DNA from 3 places in the Oceanobacillus alkalisoli genome. Region 3 is predicted to be linked to each of the others. Evidence: riboswitches for the same ligand, from Rfam matches in the RefSeq annotation. Region 3 holds a riboswitch; each other region holds the start of a gene.
What was found. A riboswitch is a leader RNA that binds a small molecule or an ion and turns the genes downstream of it on or off. The one in region 3 is predicted to bind thiamine pyrophosphate.

Region 1 (6,579 bases), on a different contig from region 3:
CAGTCTAGTTAAAGCTACTTCAACGTTAAAAAGAGCAGTTTCCAATCGTAACGAATGAAAACTGCTCACTTTTTTAAGCAAATGCCTTTTGATTGGACTTCAACTGTTCTTGCTCGATTACTTCGTTCATGCTTCCTGTCCGGTATCCGGCAAGGTCGACCGATACATAATCAAAGCCGAACACGTTCAATTGCTGCTGAATCTCCTCGCGCTTGAATAGCACTTCCGTAATTTTCTCTGGCGCAACTTCAATGCGGGCAACGTTATCATGATAACGAACTCGCACTTTGTCGAATCCGAGAGATTGCAGATAAAGTTCTGCCTTATTCACCCGATTGATGATTTCCGCATTCAATGCTGTACCGTATGGAATACGAGAAGCTAGGCTGCATGACGCTACCTTGTTCCAAACCGGAAGATCCAGTTCCTTCGCCAATGCACGTACATCCGTTTTATAAAAATCTGCTTCCTGCAATACACTGCGGATACCTTCTTCCGTTCTCGCTTTCAGACCTGGACGGAAGTCTGCCTCATCATCCTTGATCATGCCATCGAGTACATATGGGTAATCCATTTCTTTTGCAAACTTGTTCAGATGTGTGTAAAGAAGCTTCTTACTATAGTACCAGCTGTCTGGATTGTTCGCGACAATTTCCGGCTGTTCAAGCTCTTTCATTTCTGTAACATGTACTTCTACACCTAAGCTTTTAGCAAGTTCAACAGCTGCATCACGCTCCGAATCACGGAAAAGCTCAGAATCTACAACAACAGCAAGCACCTGATCTCCCAATTCTTCTTTCGCACGCTTCAATACAACCGCGCTGTCCACACCGCCTGAGAAAGCAACCATCACGCGACCCATATCACGTAAAATACCGCCAAGATGTTTGTTCTTTTCATTCAATTTAACCAATCGATTCACCTCATTTTAGTATTTTTTAGGGTAACATTAAGATAATACTTAATTGTAGTTAAGACTTTATGGAGGCACTTACATTTTTGCAAAGAATAGAAGTGCCAGCTATATTATTATTGTACCATTTATTATCCCATCATCATACTTATTTGATTTATCGACTAAACTAAATATCATTTCACGAAATATCCTTTTCACGGACTTTTTGAACATTCCCTAATAACCAACCTCAACGACCGCATTCACAATATACATTAAATCATTTTCATCCTTTTGGTCCTCAAGGAAAATACCGCTCGTTGTTGCCATACCTCCAGCAACCGTTTCTACCGTTACCGTTCCATAAGGAAGCAGACTTTTAATCTTCTCCTCATTAAGCTTTTCCTCATCTTTTGGTACGGCCAGTTTCACGTTCACCCGCATATTGTTCAAGTCCTGATTTGGCAGCATCTTCTTTATTCCTGGCATAGAATTGTAATGGATGGCATCTAAAATCGCGCGCTCGGCAGCTACATTTACGTCCTGGCCGTGGAGATCAATTCCCATTCCTGCTTCGATAAATATAATTTCTTTCATTTATTTTTCCCCTTTCCATTGTTTTTTAACTTCCACTGAGTGAACAACTTTTGCAAACGTTCCTTGCAATAACTTTAATGCGGCGTAATGTAATTGTTCATTATCCGAGACGACACAATTAGAGGGAACCGTTACGAAGAAATCTCTCATAAAAGCATCACGGGCAGTTGTATCAATACACACATTCGTGTATGCTCCGATAATCGTAAGGTGTCTAATCCCGTTTGAACGTAATAAAAGCTCAAGATTTGTCTGGACAAATGCGCTATATCGATTTTTTACGACAACTTTTTCCCCTGGAAGCGGAGAGAAATCATCGTGGATTTCCGCTCCCCAGCTACCCGGCTCACAGTAAGATAAATTACGTTTCTGGTTAGTTCTGCCAAATCGTTCAATTGCAGAAGGTGATTCTGTCCAAGCACTATGTTCCGAGATCACATGGATCACTGGAACCTTAAATTTCCTAGCTGTTTCTAGCAGATTCTTCATATGTTTCATTTGTTCATGAAAAGCATGAATATCTTTGCCACGTTTACCTGCAGTACCTTCCGGGTGACAAAAGTCATTTTGTAAATCGACTAATAGAAGAGCTGCTTTACCGTTTGTTGTATCCATTTTAAATCTCTTCTAACTTTTTATACGTATTCACCGTCTCTTGATCAAGCAAATAAAGCTGATCCAGTAAAGCAGGGATGAATGTACCTGGCCCTTTTGCTTTCTTCATCGCAAGTTCCGCCGCTATTCCGTATGAGGCAGTCACTTCAACACTTGCTTCATACAGGTCTTCCGTAACACTTAAATAAGGTCCAACGAGGGAAGTGAGTAAGCAGCCACTCGCTGTAATATTCTGCAGCATCGGATGGCCATTGTGACAAAGTGTCGTGCGCGTGCCATCTGTAATTACATCCGTTTTCCCAGTTGCAATAACAACCGTGTCATATTCTTTTGCGACTGCTTGAGCAATTTTCGGATCAATCGATTCAACCGTCGAATCAGGGCTTTTCATGATATCAAGCGCTCCGCCAAGTACGGAAATCTCCCCAGCATTCGCCCGGATGGCAGCAAATTTTACCCTTTCCAGTAATTCATTAATCACTTTCGTACGGAATTTCGTTCCACCTGCTGCGATCGGATCAAGAATGACCGGTGTCCCTTTTTCATTCGCTTTAAGCCCTGCTAATAGCATCGCCTCGGCTCGATCCTCGGTTAAAGTTCCAAGATTTAATACAACCGCATCAGCATGACTCGCATTCTCCTCCGCCTCTTTCGGTGTGTTCGACATAGCCGGAGATGCACCAATCGCAATTAGACCGTTTGCCGCAAAATTTGTCGCAACTTCATTCGTAATGTTATAGATAAATGGACTCTTTTCTCGAATTCTTCCAATGTAATCCATGAAAAACTCCTCCTTTTTATAGAATAAAAGTAATTTATAACAAGGTAGTTCTTAAAAAAACCACCCCTGAGATGGAGTGGTTATCGATACAATTTATGTATGCATGCCAACTCCACTTTCCTACGCTAGTATGAACTAGATCAGGTTCAAAGGGATTAAGAAAAAGTCTTATCTCAGCCTGCAGGCACCCCTAGTGGAAAAGTATATTGTTATTTCTTACTAGTCTATCTTATTTTCAATATAAAAGAAAGGGTTTGGGTGCATGCACCCAAACCCTTTCTTTTATTAGAATCCATATGGCCCAAAACCTGGACCGTACTCCCAGAATCCTGGGCCTGCTCCGAAGCCGGGTCCATAGCCAAATCCAGGCCCTGGACCGAACCAAGGGCCGAATCCCGGTCCGAAACCTGGTCCAAATCCGGGACCAAAACCAGGACCCGGCCCAAAACCAAAGCCTGGTCCACCAGCAATTAATCCGCCGCCTAAAAATCCTAACCCAGCTCCAATCAAACCTGCCGCCAGTGGATCAATACCACCGCCCGGACCAGGGCCATGACCATGACCAGGCGGACGTACCCGGTGCATTTCCGGATGGTGCGGTAACGGATGATACATTGGTGGATTATTTACAAATTCATGCATGTATATGCTCCTTTTCTAGAAAATTTCAACTTAGCCTTTCCCTTCTCTACAGCCTATGGCAGAGTAGATGAAACCGCACTAGGCAAATCCCTATTTTTGGAGTGAATTTTGGGTGAAATAGTGAGATGAATCCTTTTCCCCGGTGACTACGTAGTTAAATTATTGAATTTAATCGGGTTTTGAAGGGGCGATCCGTAAAAAATTGTAAGTGGTAGGACATGGATAAGGTAAGTTAGCATAGGGAGGGGAATAGCGTTTGAGAAAACTTCAGTTTATTATCTTTTATCTATTGTTATTCTGGTCGGTTGCACAGACAACATAGAAAATGAGGATTATTGGGCAGAATCAAGGCTTTGTGATTCAAAGAATGACCTCGTATCCTTGATTTATCTCTAATTTATGGCACAAGTTCCAATATTGATTGGCCGCTTGAAGAGGAGTCTTTAAGGTTTTTATAAGCAATATAAAAAGAAATAATTGAACCAATAAAAAAAAGAGTAGCAGCAACAAAGGCAAGTTCTTCTAAAGATATTGTCTCATTTGCTGAGTTTGTTGATTTTGCCTCTCGTGATAATGACATGACGAGTACACCTCCAAATAACTTTTCCTTCTTTAATGTATTCAAGCAAGGAAAATATTTTACTCTTTTCAAAGAAGAACAGCTTTGGACAATGGCTTAACCTGCGGATTCCTTTTAACCTCCGATATTTTGACAGTTCAAAAGTTTTATAGTAATTTGAATGAATTTCATAATTACCAAAGTCGGCTTTTCCATCAGCATATGTAGTTGAGAACGAACCAACTCAACTACATATGCTGATGGTGATGCATGAAATACGTATTATAAAATTCATTAAATTTAATTGAAATTGGAAATTATCTTAAGTTTTCCTTATACACTGAGACGAGGAATAATCAATATGAAAATAAAGAAGGTGTTTCTTTCTCTGACACTACTCCTTATTTCTTTCGGCATCTTACTTAGTGCGTGTGGCTCAAATATAGATACAAACATGGCTGAACCGATGGCCAATTTTGAATTCATCACACAAGACGAAGAAAAGCTTAGTTTAGATGAGTTGAAAGGCGACTGGTGGATTACATATATGTCCTATACTGATTGTAATATTCCGTGTATCGCCAATACCCGCCTCTTGGGTTCCTGCGCATTCCGGAAATACCGCGATGTAAGCATGTTTAATAATCCAAAAAACGACAGGATCATTCTAATGTTGGACCCGCCCCCCCCAAAAGTTAGAGTAAAAAAACTAACTTTTGGGGGTCACCACCGTTCACCTGTCGTTTTTTTATTCGGCCAAATTTACTCTTATTCAATCCCCTCCGCTATTTGCAGAAGCAATTTCTTCGTCATTTCTGTTCCTTCCCCGATTAATTCAAGGAACACATCTTCATATTCCCAAGTAAGGTACATGAACTCTTCATCAATGACCTCAAGAACCGCTTCATTGCCATTCACGGATACTGTTTCCGTCTCCTCATCTTCATATACTTCCCCATAATCTTCCTGTGAAGGATAGATGCTAAAGACAACTCCATTCCTATCTTCATCTTCATAAATCAGATAAACCATCTCAGACTCATCATCCGAATAGTAATAGGATTCCGTTAGTTCATAACCATCCGGTACGAATGACAAATCAGGAATCGTATAATCCACCGTTTCCTTAATCTCCTCTAGTGACATTTCTTCCTCGACAAATCCAAGATCTTCTTCCCAATCCGCTTCTGTTACAGCACTTTCTTTTACTTCTTCCGGAATTTCAATCGGCTCAACCTCGTTCATATTCGACATCGTTACTTCTGCATTTACTTGATAAGCTTCGCCGTCCATTTCGAACTCGGCTTGCACCGTTTGCGATTGAACGAGCATCGTCTCTTTATCAACCTTCATTTCTGTTTCGAAATTGCTGATGGATAAATCTGAGAAATCCTCCTCTTCCAGCGAAACATCCATCGCCAAATCTCCCATCGTAGCATCAAGATATGGTTCAATCAGTTTCTCAAATTCTTCCCCTTCCCCAGCTAATCTGAGCACATAGACCTCATCTTCTTCTGTCATTTCAAATTGGTCAACGAAAGACTCTAGTTTATCAAGTTCTTCCTGGTTCAACTGGTCAAAATTATCTAATCCCATTTCCTCGTCATCCATGATGAGCCATTCGCCAAACATACTCATATACACTTCTTCACCGACAACATATGTTTCAATATCCATGGAAATCCCAGCCATCCCCATTGCCATATCCAAATAGAGGGTGTCCGGATTATGGGTAATATCAGCTGATCCCTCAATCGTCATTTCCATCTCCATTACTTCTGTATCTATTTTCATATCTGTGGAATAGCTTTCCAAGTCTGCATTTGCTTGAATTGCCTGCTCCAATACTTCGCTTACGTTTAGCTGTTCTTTATCTTCCCCACAAGCAGCGAGCAGCAACAGGCTTGCAAGCAGCAATAAGACAATAGTTTTTTTCATCTCTCATTTTCTCCCTTTTACTTGAATGAATTTCATAATTACCAAAGTCGGCTTTTCCATCACCATATGTAGTTGGGAACGAACCAACTAAATATGGTGATGATGAAACATTAAATACGTATTATGAAATTCATTAACTTATGTAATATTTTTAAAAACAACAATCATATCTAAATGACCTCTGACTTTTCTCCCCTTCCCTCCTATAAACATGTATAGGAAAATTCCATTTGTAAAACTCAAGAATATTATACCCCAATACTTGGAAAAAGGGGATAGTTATTTTAGATGGAAGAAAGCCTTTTAATCCAATAGAATGAAACCTAATGACACGACATTCGTATATAAGTTAAGGAATAAATAAATCGGAGGGTATGCAATGAAAAAGTATCTTGTCTTTATCGTTAGTTTTATTGTCATGTACACTGTATTCCAGATACTGTCTGGCATGTTTCTGACATGGATATATATTCCGGATATGAGTTCCGCTTGGTTCATGAGTGCTAATCTATCGCAGGAAACCGTTATTACAGGCAGTAATTCACTTGGGTT
Region 2 (6,579 bases), on a different contig from region 3:
TCATCAATCGGACTGGACATACCGTATTGATTATTCTCACAGAAAAAAATAACTGGCAATTTCCAGATTGACGCCAAATTAACCGCTTCATGAAAACTTCCTTCGTTCGTTGCTCCGTCTCCAAAAAAACTGATCGTCACATCCTTTTGCTTTTTCATCTTCGCTGTAAGGGCAGCTCCGACCGCGATCGGAATTCCCCCACCAACGATTCCGTTAGATCCAAGATTCCCTTTTTCTAAATCCGAAAAATGCATCGATCCGCCTTTTCCCTTGCTGTAACCAGTCGACTTCCCAAACATTTCAGCCATCATCTTATCCACTCGAGCGCCTTTTGCAATCGCATGCCCATGCCCACGGTGGGTACTGGTGATTTTATCTTCATCCGTTAATACGGCACATGCACCCACCGCAGTCGCTTCTTGACCAATTGATAAATGCGTTGTACCGTGCATGATTCCTTTTCGAAAAAACTCATCAATCTTTTCATCAAAATGCCGGATCAGCCACATTTTTTTATAAAGATTGAGCAATTCAGGATTTGTTAAATTTGGAAGTATCTCCATTGCGGTTTTTTCCTTCCTTTTTTAAAGTGATTAATCTGTATAGTACTGTAAAAATCGATTATAAACTGTTCTCGCAATTCTCAAATCATTGGTACCGTGCACAATCGCTCGTCCATCTTTGAAAAACACGATGCGATGGCCCGCAAATTCACAGGACAACAGGAATGGATTTATGATTGGATTGCCCACAAGACCTTTCAATTTATCTAAAAAAGTTTGCAATATAAACTCCCTGGTTGCTGCCGGCCGTATTTGCACCGCTTCCCTGCCGCAAAGCACTTCGGATTTCGTCTGGTTTTCATATTGCAAGTAAGGATAAGTCGGGCCAGATCCACAAGTTGGACAATCTGCATTTTTTAAACGCGATACATCAATATCTGCCCGTTCATCCTTCCAGACATCTACCGACTTCAGAATTGGCTCTATTGGTGCTCCAGTCAGTATTTTTAACACTTGCGTTACTTGTAATGCTGTAATGATTTGGACAATGGGGCTGATTACGCCAACGGTTTCACAAGTCATCCCGTCAATCGGCAGATGATTGAACAGGCAATGTAGACACGGTGTCTCTCCAGGAAGTACTGTAAAGGTAGTCCCGTAGCTTGCAACACACGCACCCATGACAAAAGGAATACCTTGCTTGACTGCCGCATCATTTGCAATCAATCTGATTTCAAAGTTATCCGATGCATCTATGATGAGGTCATGCCCTTTTACAATTTCTCCAATGTTTAAACCGTGGATATCACAAATCAGACTATGAATCGTAATATGGCTGTTGATTTGTTCTAAGCGTTGTTTTGCCGCGGCTGCTTTAGGGATTCTTTGCTCCGCATGTTCCTCTGCAAAAAGATGCTGTCTTTGCAAATTGCTCCATTCTACATAATCGCGGTCAACAATCGTAATTTTACCGACACCGGCGCGGGCTAACATTTCCGCACTGCTTGAACCAAGTGCCCCTGCCCCGATAATCAGGATCCTGCCATTTCTAATTTTTCTTTGTGCTGTTTCTCCAAGGAATAACTCCTGCCGTGAATAACGGGTCTTCATGAACCAATCATTCCTGTTGTTGGACTGCTTGCCACCGCATAGTCCTTTTCTTCAATTCTTCCCGCTTCGTATCCTAATCTGCCAGCTTGCAGCGCATATTTTACAGCTTCAGCCATTTTAACGGGGTTCTTTGCACCTGACACGGCAGTATTTAACAGCACACCGTCTGCACCAATTTCCATTGCATGGGCAACGTCTTTAGGCGATCCGATCCCCGCGTCAACAATTACAGGAACCTTGGATTGTTCAATGATGAATTGCAAGTTTAGCGGATTAATAATTCCCCTGCCCGAACCAATCGGGCTTGCCCCAGGCATAACCGCGTGTACCCCAAGCTCTTCCAAACGTCTTGCTAATACCACATCATCAGATGTATATGGCAAAACGATAAAGCCTTCTTCAAGAAGAATCTCTGACGCCTTTAACGTTTCAACCGGATCCGGCAGAAGGCTCCGCGCATCTCCAATTATCTCCACTTTAACCATGTCACATAAACCGGAAGCTTTTGCGAGTTTTGCAATCCGTACAGCTTCTTCTGCCGTATTCGCCCCTGCTGTATTTGGCAGCAAGGTATACTTTTCTAAATCTAACTGTTCGAGGAAATTTGGCTGTCCTTCTTCAAAAATATTCATTCTCCGGACAGCAAATGTTAAAATTTCTGCCTCCGATACCGAAACAGCTTCTTTTTGTATTTCAAAGGACGGATACTTCCCTGTTCCCAATAAAAGTCGTGATCGAAATGTGCGATCTGCAATTTTCAACATAAATCATCCACCTCCTATAAAATGTACAATTTCTAACGTATCCCCATTTACAAGTTTTCGTTTTTCATATTCTTCCTTTTTCACAATTTCCTTATTTAGCTCGACAACAGCAATCCGGGATTCCAACTTGTAATGCAATAACAGCTTCTTTACGGAATTTACATTATCCGGTAATTCCACCTGTTTCCCATTAATTTGTAATGTCATCTCTCTCACCCCCTAAACAATGATATGCTGACGGCGATCTAGGCGAAATGCCTCGGTCAGTTTACTCTCCACTTCTTTTCCCAAAATAAAGTCACGGATCATCTGTCCAGTTGCCGGTGCAAGTAAAATCCCATTTCGATAATGGCCGGTAGCTATGAAAATTCCTTCCTGCTCTGGATGAACTCCAATAAAAGGGCGCCTGTCAAATGTTGTTGGTCTTAAACCTGCCGTCACCCCTTCAATCGTGAATTTCCCTGCAGACGAGAGCATCTTCTTTGCTTTTTTAATTAAAAAATCTGCCCCTTTCAGACTAACCGTATGACTCCAGTCATTTTCCATCATCGTTGCACCGATAATAAATTTCCCATTATTTCTTGGCACAATGTAGCTGCCATTATGAAATAATGTATGCTTCAGTAACTGCTGTTCATGGGAAACGATAAGGCTTTCACCTTTTACTGGCGATACTCTCTCCGCCAAACCTAGTTGATGGAATAAATTATTCCCATACACTCCTGTGGCAAGAACTACATATTTGGCTTCTACTTCTCCTTGTGCCGTTTTCACCAGATAGTTCCCGCCCTTATCCACAATTTCAAACACCTGATTATTTTCAAAAAAAGATGCACCATTTGCTTGAGCACTTTTAATAAAGGCATGGCACGTCTGATCTGGAAGGACATTCACATCATCCGGAATATATGTTGCCCCCAAAACATTTGAGCTAATGCTTGGTTCCAGTTCTTTGACCCGATGCTCATCAAGCCATTCCACTGTGTGCTGTTTGAGTAAGTAGTTGAAGTTTTGCTTCTCTGCTTGTGAATAAACAAGCTTCAATATCCCGCCTTCCCGGTAACCAATATCAATTCCGCTTTGCTCATATAACGCCTCCTTTAATTCGATATAGGCAGCTTGACTCGCTTTTGCGAAAGGATAAAACACGGAGAAATCATCGTTACTTTCCGAGTGCGCTCCCAGCATGCCTGCCGCAGCACTGGTTGTTTTTGCGCCGATTTTTCCAGCTTCCATTACCGCAATATCCATCTTCTCTTTTGCTAAATAATAAGCAATTGAACAACCAATAATCCCGCCGCCGATAACAACTGTTTCATACGTTTTCTTTAACATGAAATCGCCTCACGAAATTCCTTTAATACGAAACGCGGATGAGCTGCTTGGAAAATACTTGACATCACGGCAATACCGTCTGCCCTCGTTTCCTTCATAACCGCTGTCTTCTCAAGGGTAATTCCACCGATTCCATAAACAGGGATTTCCAACTCCTTCTTTATCCGGATTAGATTTTCAAGTCCATTCGGCGGGATTCCCTTTTTGCTATCTGTCTCAAAACAGTGTCCATATATCACATAATCCGCTCCTTCTCTTTCCATTTCTTTTGCTTTTGCAACCGAGTGCACACTGCAACCCACTCGTAAGTGCGGATACAACTTTTTCACCATTTTTACCGGAAGACCATGTTCAGGCAGATGCAGATTCGTGATGCCTTTTAATAATGCAATGTCTAACCGATCGTTGATGGAAATCTTCGCCTTGTCCATACCTCCTGACTCCAGGCTATCGAGCAAGGTCATAATCGAGCGCGCAGTCTTGGACTTTTCACGAATTTGCACATAATCAACCTCGTCTTTTATAGCAATAATCATTTCAGCAAGTTCCTTTATGGAATACCTATCATCCGTTACAGCAATTAGCTTCATTTACTCCCCTCCAATGTCTCAATATTGGGCTTATTGCCTCTATTCTTTTTTTGGAGAATATTGGATTATTTAATCACAAAAAAATAACCACTCTCCTGCATGGAAAGTGGTTTTGTTTTAGATATGTATCTCTAATAAAAGTACAATTCAAATACAAATTGTCCTTGCCACATTTCCTACGCAGGTACAAGCCTGTTCAGGTTATGAGGGTATCGAAGTCCTACTTCTCTCTCAGCCCTTATGAAGGGTTCCCCTAGTGAAACGAATAGAATATATTTAATTGTTAACGCTAACTTAGCATAAATGTGGAAAATTGTAAAGGGATATAAACCTTTTCGCTTTGGAGAGAACTTATTCATAAGACACAACTACTCATTTCTTAAAAAAGGAGCGACGGAGGTGGTGACCCCCCAAAAGTTAGAGTAGAAAACTAACTTCTGGTTCGGGATCCGGTTCGCTCTTTTTTGTCCTTATTTCTTCAACCCTTCAGCATACACAGCCATCGCATCCCGCATAAACACTGCCAATCCTTCTCCGAACTGGTCGATATTTTTCGTAAAGCGTTCATCCGCAATGTACATCTCGCCAAGTCCTTTAAATGCTTTTTTTGAATAATTGCCGAACGAGTTCAAGAGTACATACCATTCATGGATGCGTTCCTGGGAAATTGCTGCAGTAGGGTCTTCATGCCGCACTTCAGCCAAGCTACGAAAGGTTTCATTAAACGCTTCCTGAAATTGCCGCATTTCTTTCTGTGATTTTTCATTCAATTTTGTATTGGCATCGTCTACGGCTTTGTTACCCCAGCGCTCTCTTGCTTCTGCTTCATACGGGTTACTGCTGAAGTCAAAGCCTGCGAATTTTTCTTTATCTGACATTTGTCTTTCTCCTTTCATATTTAACAACGTCTTATCAATCGTATCGATTAATTGATTCAGCTGCTCCTGCTTCTTCATAAGCATGCTTTTATGAAGTTCAAGGGCCTCTGTTTTATTAAAGGACGGGTCATGGATTATTTCCTTAATCCTTTTCAGCGGGAAGCCAAGTTCTCGGAAAAATAAAATTTGCTGGAGGTTCTCGAGATTTTCCTCCGAATAAATCCGGTAACCGGCTTCCGTCACCTCGTCAGGTGTGAGTAGACCAATCTCATCATAATGATGGAGTGTGCGCACACTAATACAGACGAGATCAGCCACTTCTTTCACTTTCATCTAACTCCCTCCTTTCATTTTTTACTATAAGGTATCACGTAACGTGAGGGTCAACATTTATTTTTTATTCTGCCCGCCCATTCTTCGGAAATTCAATCCCCTTCTAGACGTTTTCACCATATAGTGAATGGAAGAGTATGTTTAGGAGGCTGAACGAATGAATCATAATCCGTATGATCCGTATCAATACCCATATGAGAATGAGCATGGACATGAGTACGAAGAGTATGATGAAGAGAGACTATTCAATTTCCCGGGGAATTTACCATTCTTCGGCGGCGGACAGCAAGCTCCTCCACCGTTTGGACCACCAGGGTTTCCTGGGGGCCAATGGGGTCCTGGATCGGGAGGCGGCTGGCCGCCTGGAGGACCTGGTGGGTTCCCGGGTGGGCCTGGAGGACCGGGCGGATTCCCTGGACAAGGGCAACAACAGGCAGGACCACCTTCCGCTCCACCGCCGAATTTCACCCCACAGCAAAGTCAGGTGCAAACCTTTGCCGTTGATCCAGGTGGCATTCGCGGCTGTTTATTCCGCTTCACTTATATTTGGTTGAGAAGAGATCAATTCTGGTTCTATCCGACCTTTGTCGGAAGGAATTCAATTGCTGGTTTCCGCTGGCGGGGGAACCGCTGGGTATATTTCGGAATCGACCTTAATCAAATCCAATCTTTCCAATGTTTTTAATACGAGCGGGATATTCAAGAGTAATTCTTGGATATCCCGCTTTTACATCAGTTCGGTGACAAGGATTAGTGAAAGAGAACGTAATAAACAACGAGCTTTGGGGAAACTGCCCGTTCTATTCGATTGAAGTGTTCTATTAGACTGATTAAGAGGACAAGTGCTATATCTGTCCAATAGGACTATTCTCTAAGACAAACATGCCGGAGAACCACACGATCTGTCCAATAGGGACACTCTCTAAGACAAATGAGCCGCATAACCACAAAATCTGTCCAATAGGGCCGCTCTCTAAGACAAATAAGCCGCATAACCACAAAATCTGTCCAATAGGACCACTCTCTAAGACAAATGAGCCGCATAACCACAAAATCTGTCCAATAG
Region 3 (6,579 bases):
TTCTCGCCTTTTGCAGGAAAAGCAGTTGATAAATATGGCCGTAAGCGTATGATTATTATCGGTCTTTTTATTTTCAGTTTTTCCGAGTTTTTATTTGGCCTTGGTAAAACAATTGAGGTATTGTTCGCCTCGCGGATTCTCGGAGGAATAAGTGCTGCTTTCATCATGCCTGCGGTTACCGCATTTATCGCGGATATTACGACGCCGAAAACCCGGCCGAAAGCACTCGGCTATATGTCGGCGATGATCAGTACCGGATTTATTATCGGACCGGGAATTGGTGGCTTCTTAGCAGAAATTGGTACGCGTGTACCGTTCTTCTCTGCTGCGGCCTGTGGTTTAATTGTTGCTTTCATTTCGATTTTATCCTTACATGAGCCGAAATCAAAAACAGATGATATGGCTGATATGACTGAGGAACTCGGTAAAAGTGGCTTAAAGAAAGTGTTTATGCCGATGTTCTTTATCGCTTTTATCGTTATTTTAATTTCAACATTCGGTCTTGCTGCTTTTGATTCTTTCTTCAGTCTTTATACGGATCATAAGCATGGTTTCGCTCCTTCTGACATTGCGATTGCCATTACAGGCGGGGCGATTATCGGAGCGATTTTCCAGGTTGTCTTGTTCGATTGGTTAACAAGATGGATGGGGGAAATCAATATCATCCGCTGGTCGCTCGTGATTTCTGCTGTATTGGTCTATGCCATGACACTTGCCAACTCTTATTGGCAAGTGATGGCCGTCACCTTTACGGTCTTTATCGGATTTGACCTCATCCGGCCAGCCGTTACGAACTATTTATCAAAAATCGCCGGGAATGAGCAAGGGTTTGTTGGCGGGATGAACTCTTTCTTCACCTCCTTAGCTAATGTGTTTGGTCCGTTGATTGGCGGGATTTTATATGATGTAGATATCAATTATCCGTTTATTTTCAGCTCGGCTGTTATTGTCGTCTGTCTCCTTTTCACTATTTTTTGGAAGAAACCAGAGATTAAAATTAATTAAATACTTTACAAAATACCGAAACATGTATACAATCTTGAATTAGAATAACTGCATAATGAAACATAAGCACTAGGGGAGCTGCGTCATGTGGCTGAGAGGATCAATCCGACCCTTACTACCCGATCTAGATAATACTAGCGTGGGGAAGTGCAGTTTACAGATATTACATTGATAAAATTAATGTGTAAACTGCATTCCCCTTAGGAATGCAGTTTTTTTATTGCATAGGAAACTATAAAATAAAAATGCTGTGGATAACTAAAGTTGCTAGCACTATCCACGTCCGCTCTGCGTCCAGCGACTAGCAGATCTTTTGGTGGGACGAGCAATGCGCAGTCCTAAACTTCACACTCTTCCAATCGATAAAGAAGACTTAGCCGTTTGGTCTTTGTGAGGCTTAGTCGCCCTTATACCCTTGTGGTGAAAGTCAACATCAACTCAAAGAGGAAAGGAAGGCCGACTAAGGACGGACCAAGGCCCAACTCACGTCTACCCCCTAAAGGGGCATGTTTCCTTTATCTCATTTCAGAGTGTTCCAGTTTGTACGTCGCTACGACGCACAGGATGTGCTAGTGCAGGTGTTGCGAAGACGATCGCGTTTTTAACATGCAAGGGCGCTTGCGCCTTTGTTATTATCATAAGGAGGAGATTTGAATGGATAACAGTTGTGGAACAAGTCGAATTGCAGGGTGCCAATTTAGTTTGCATCCCATGAGCAGTAATTTTGTGGATATTATTCTATCAACATTAGACGAGGTAGATACCTCTAAGGTTTGGAAAGAAACAGATGATGTAAGCACGTGTATCCGCGGGAAAATGGTTCATGTTTTCGATGTAGCGAAAGCAATCTTCCTGCATGCTGCGAAAACAGGTGAGCATGTTGCGATGAATGGAACGTTCTCTATAGGCTGTCCTGGTGATACGGAAGCTGACGCATACATGGATGAAACAGACACACCGCTGAACGAAGAAAAGGCAAAATCGATCATCCAAATCGCTGGTTGTAAATTTTCCCTTTATCCATTGGGGCATGAGGATTACATGGATAAAATCTATGAGCAGATCAATTTATCAAAGCATCGTAATGTCACCGTTACTTCTGCACATTATGCAACAAGGTTAGACGGAGATGTTCATGATATCTTCCATGCTTTACATGAATCCTTTGAACTCGTTCAAGAAAAAGTTTCGCATGTCACCATGACCTTCAGCCTTTCCGCCAACAGTCCTACTACTATAAAATAAACCTAGGGAGAAGTGAAATGACAAAGCATTGGAAATTAAAAGAGATTGTTCTCATGTCCGTATTAGGTGTCGTCTTCGGGATCATTTACTTGGCATTCTTTCTTGTTGGTCAAGGGATTCGTAATATGCTTGCTCCATTTGGTCTCGCACCGTTTGGATATGAGGTTATTTTTGGCATTTGGTTTATTGTTTCCATCCTTGCAGCTTACATCATCCGGAAACCGGGTGTTGCCTTTACAGCTGAGCTTATCGCGGGTGTTACCGAAGTATTATTAGGAACTGCCGCAGGACCCGGACTTATTTTAGCAGCTGCAATTCAGGGCCTCGGAGCAGAGTTTGCTTTTGCAATAACAAAATGGAAGGATTACCGTTTACGCATTTTAATTCTTTCCGGTGTCTTTGCAGCCATTTTTAGTTTTACTTGGAATTTATTCTCCTCCGGAAACATTGCATTAGCTCCGGAATTACTTATCGCAATGTTAACAGTTCGCATCATCAGCGGCGCCCTTCTTGCGGGTGTTCTAGGTAAATGGCTGAGTGACCAACTCGCAAAAACTGGAGTACTTCGGGGTTACGCCTTAGGAAAGGAGTTACAGAAGAAACGTGAAAAAGGAGCAGCTTAATCGATTACTTCAGGTAGAAGGTTTTTCATTTGACTATGAAAGTTTAGATAAACCATTACTCAATCAGCTAAACTTTTCCTTAATGGATAAGGAGACGACTCTCCTTATCGGTTCAAGCGGTTCCGGGAAAAGCAGTCTATCTTTATGTTTAAATGGATTGTATCCGGAGGCGGTTGAAGGTGTTTCTTCCGGCAACATCTATTACCGAGGGACAAATATACAAGACTACCAAAAAGGAGAGCTCAGTCAGTTGATTGGCATTGTCTTTCAAGACCCGGAAAGTCAATTTTGCATGATTACCGTAGAGGACGAGCTTGCTTTTACATTAGAAAACAGAAAAATTGCCCCTTCCGAAATGCCTGAGCGCATTTCGGAAGCGTTATCTGTCGTTGGAATGGACGGTTTTCAAAAACGAAAGATCCATGAGTTATCGGGGGGACAAAAGCAGAAAATTGCTTTAGCAGCTGTTCTTTTACTAGAACCAGAGCTATTGATTTTAGATGAACCTACGGCAAATTTAGATCCGGTTTCCCGAATAGAATTCATCCAATTAATTAAGCACATCCAAGCAAAACAAAAATTAGCTGTGTTTATCATTGAACACCAACTCGAGGATTGGCTCGATGTTGTCGACCGTCTTCTTGTTTTAGGAAAACAGGGTAAAATCATTGCGGATGGCAGTGTAACATCCATCTTTTCAGATCATCATTCTTTATTAAAAAAGGAAGGCGTATTTTTACCAAGGCAGTATTCTAACGCTGAAGATTCCTATCCAACTTACGCTGAATCCCCTCCTCGAATCAAGCAAGATGTTCTGATAACGATTAAACAGATGGGCTTTCACCGCAAAAAACACACTATTTTACAAGATATAAATTTAGAAATACACCGCGGGGAATTCATCGCAATTGTTGGAGAAAACGGCGCTGGCAAATCTACCTTACTGCAATTAATGGCTAGGTTGTTAACTCCTCAAAAAGGAACAATAATTTTTCACGATAAATTGATGGATCAGTGGGAGGAAAAAGAGTTGCGAAAGAGAATAGGATATGTTTTTCAAAATCCAGAGCACCAATTCATTACGGACACTGTATATGATGAATTAACATTTGGAATGAAATTGAATGGATGGACAACAGCTGAATCAGATACTGCTGCAACGGCACTTTTAAAGCAGTTCCATTTAGAAAAACATAAATACAGTAATCCCTTTTCCTTAAGCGGCGGACAAAAACGCCGCTTAAGTGTTGCAACGATGCTGGACGAAACACCTGATATTTTGTTTTTTGATGAGCCGACATTTGGCCAGGATGCTAAAACTACAGATGAATTGATGTATATGATTGAAGCCCTGAGAAAAAATGGAACGGCCATCGTCTTCGTCACCCATGATATGGACATTGTGGACACAGTTGACCGCGCTATCGTCTTGTATCAGCAGCATATTCATTATAATGGCGAGCCGGAAAGTCTTTGGAAGCAAGCTGATTTGCTGGAAAAAACTCGATTACGTTTGCCTTACCGGATTCGAGTACTTCATAAAGAAGGTGTAAGCCTTGATCTCGTCCATTAATCCAACAATCAAAGCATTTGCCATCTTCATTCCAGGCATTTTGCTCAGTTTTACATTCGATATGTTTACACCGCTTGTTTATTTTTTATTTATTCTTATTGTGACATTTACAATGAGCGACATCCCCTTCCTAAAATGGCTTAAGATTTTCAGTCCATTTCTGCTTGTTGCGCTTAGTTTCGCCTGGATGACCATTCTATATACGAATCAAACCTTTTCCTATGGTGAAGTTTTATTTACCCTTTTCGGAATCGAGATTACAAGGGGTAGTATGATAACAGGAATCAGTCTCGCCTTACGTTCTCTTTGTTTCGTGTGCTTGTCGATTCTCTTTGCTTTAACGACGAACTCGACTAAATTCATGCTGAGCTTGATGCAGCAATGCAAGGTTCCACCGAAAATAACATATGGTATTCTAGCCGGATATCGCTTTTTACCGATGTTCCGTGAAGAACTACAAATCTTAAGACAAGCTCATCGTATCCGCGGATTTAGCAGAACGAAAGGGCTAAAAGGAAGATGGAATCAATTCCGCAGATATTCTATTCCATTATTAGCAAACGGAATTCGGAAAGCAGAACGGGTTGCTATTGCAATGGAATCAAAAGGTTTTACAGGGGATACCGACCGCACGCACTATCATGAAATGGACGTCTCAGTTAGAGACTGGCTCTTTTTTACACTTATCGTCGGTGTATTTTTTATTACCGTCGCTTTCTCTTATTCTCTAGGGTACTTAAATATATTTGGAAAGCAGTTTTAAAAAGGATCTATATAGTGAGACTTCAATCCGTGGGGTCATCCCCTACTTATTGTTAGTTAAACGGATCCGGGAATTAGCGTCCGTTATCCCCCCGCCTAAACTATCTCGAAATGACCTGAAGCTTTCAGCTGGGAATTTTACGGAATGTTAGACCGGGATGAATACTCTCTACCCAACTATTCCTACTTGACTAATTGGATTTATTATATTAAGTTATTGATGTCAAGTTAAATAAACATAATGGGGGAAATTTCAGTGAAAAGAATCAATTGGGGATTATTCATATTATTAATTGGATTACTTATCCTTACTGCTTGCAATTCGAATGACGATGCTGCAAGCACAACAGAAGATACTGAAAAAGTTCAAATTGTAGAAGATACAGTTCTTGAAGCAGAACAACCGGAACTGGCACCACAATTATCGATCAATCGCGGGAATACAGTTGTTGTAGGGCTTCAAGAGCCTGGTGGAATCTTCACTCCGTACTTCAATACGAGCGGTTACGATGGTAACGTACAATCCGTCATGTTCACACCATTAATTGAAGTAAATGAAAGCGGTGAGCCAATTCCTGGACTTGCTGAGTCTTGGGATATTTCTGATGACGAACTAACCTATACATACCATCTCCGCGATGACTTGAAATTCGATGATGGTACGCCATTAACGTCGGAAGATGTGGCTTTCACGATAACACTTCTGCATGATCCAAGTTATGCTGGAGGAACAGATATAACGAAAGCGAATGTCGTTGGCGGGCTTGATTATAAAGAAGGTGACGCGGAAGAAATAGCTGGAATAAACATTATTGATGATCAAACGATTGAAATAGAAACTGAAGAAGTAAATGCACAATCCCTCCGTCTCTTAGGCGGGCAAGTGCTAAAGAAAGATTACTATGGAGAAGGTTATGAGAAAGGAAACATCGATTATATCCGTGATCTCCATTTAGAACCAATCGGAGCTGGACCATTCCGGTTCGTCGAATATAAACCAGGTCAGGAAATCCGTTTTGAGGCAAATGAACATTATTACGATGGTAAACCAGATGTCGATACGTTCATTTATAAAACAACAGAAGGAGATTCCACACAATTCTTCCAAACAGGAGAAGTTGATTACAGTGGATTCACTGCAAATGCGGATAACTTCGAATTATTACAGACTCTCGGGTTTGCTGATATAAACCTTTATACATCAACAGCTTATAGCTATATTACATTCAACCATGACAGTCCTATTCTAGCAGATCCTAAAGTAAGACAGGCGCTTAATTACGGTTTAGACCGTGAAACAATTTTAAATGTCTATGCTCAAGGATATTCTGAAGTAGCGAACGTTCCGGTTGCGCCAGTTTCCTGGGCTTA

Region 1: it holds a riboswitch for thiamine pyrophosphate, as region 3 does, so the genes downstream of both, thiM (hydroxyethylthiazole kinase) here and L3V42_RS08705 (YkoF family thiamine/hydroxymethylpyrimidine-binding protein) in region 3, are expected to answer to the same signal.
Region 2: it holds a riboswitch for thiamine pyrophosphate, as region 3 does, so the genes downstream of both, L3V42_RS17575 (thiamine phosphate synthase) here and L3V42_RS08705 (YkoF family thiamine/hydroxymethylpyrimidine-binding protein) in region 3, are expected to answer to the same signal.

What each region holds. Positions count from the first base shown of each region.
Region 1 is NZ_JAKNRA010000003.1:22,170-28,748, forward strand. It holds gene larE (ATP-dependent sacrificial sulfur transferase LarE) at 74-913, opposite strand; gene L3V42_RS06075 (Lin0512 family protein) at 1,133-1,492, opposite strand; gene L3V42_RS06080 (cysteine hydrolase family protein) at 1,493-2,107, opposite strand; gene thiM (hydroxyethylthiazole kinase) at 2,109-2,888, opposite strand; TPP riboswitch at 2,989-3,090, opposite strand; gene L3V42_RS06090 (hypothetical protein) at 3,174-3,530, opposite strand; gene L3V42_RS06095 (hypothetical protein) at 3,928-4,110, opposite strand; gene L3V42_RS06100 (DUF4367 domain-containing protein) at 4,858-6,027, opposite strand; gene L3V42_RS06105 (hypothetical protein) at 6,407-6,579, shown strand, end outside.
Region 2 is NZ_JAKNRA010000027.1:149-6,727, reverse strand. It holds gene L3V42_RS17600 (thiamine pyrophosphate-dependent dehydrogenase E1 component subunit alpha) at 1-563, opposite strand, end outside; gene L3V42_RS17595 (ThiF family adenylyltransferase) at 594-1,613, opposite strand; gene L3V42_RS17590 (thiazole synthase) at 1,610-2,377, opposite strand; gene thiS (sulfur carrier protein ThiS) at 2,381-2,584, opposite strand; gene thiO (glycine oxidase ThiO) at 2,597-3,712, opposite strand; gene L3V42_RS17575 (thiamine phosphate synthase) at 3,706-4,302, opposite strand; TPP riboswitch at 4,458-4,567, opposite strand; gene L3V42_RS17570 (MerR family transcriptional regulator) at 4,773-5,513, opposite strand; gene L3V42_RS17565 (hypothetical protein) at 5,671-6,198, shown strand; partial or broken gene L3V42_RS17560 (hypothetical protein) at 6,359-6,579, opposite strand, start outside.
Region 3 is NZ_JAKNRA010000005.1:36,099-42,677, forward strand. It holds gene norA (multidrug efflux MFS transporter NorA) at 1-1,005, shown strand, start outside; TPP riboswitch at 1,067-1,168, shown strand; gene L3V42_RS08705 (YkoF family thiamine/hydroxymethylpyrimidine-binding protein) at 1,660-2,250, shown strand; gene L3V42_RS08710 (ECF transporter S component) at 2,268-2,873, shown strand; gene L3V42_RS18510 (ABC transporter ATP-binding protein) at 2,854-4,446, shown strand; gene L3V42_RS08720 (energy-coupling factor transporter transmembrane component T family protein) at 4,430-5,209, shown strand; gene L3V42_RS08725 (ABC transporter substrate-binding protein) at 5,450-6,579, shown strand, end outside.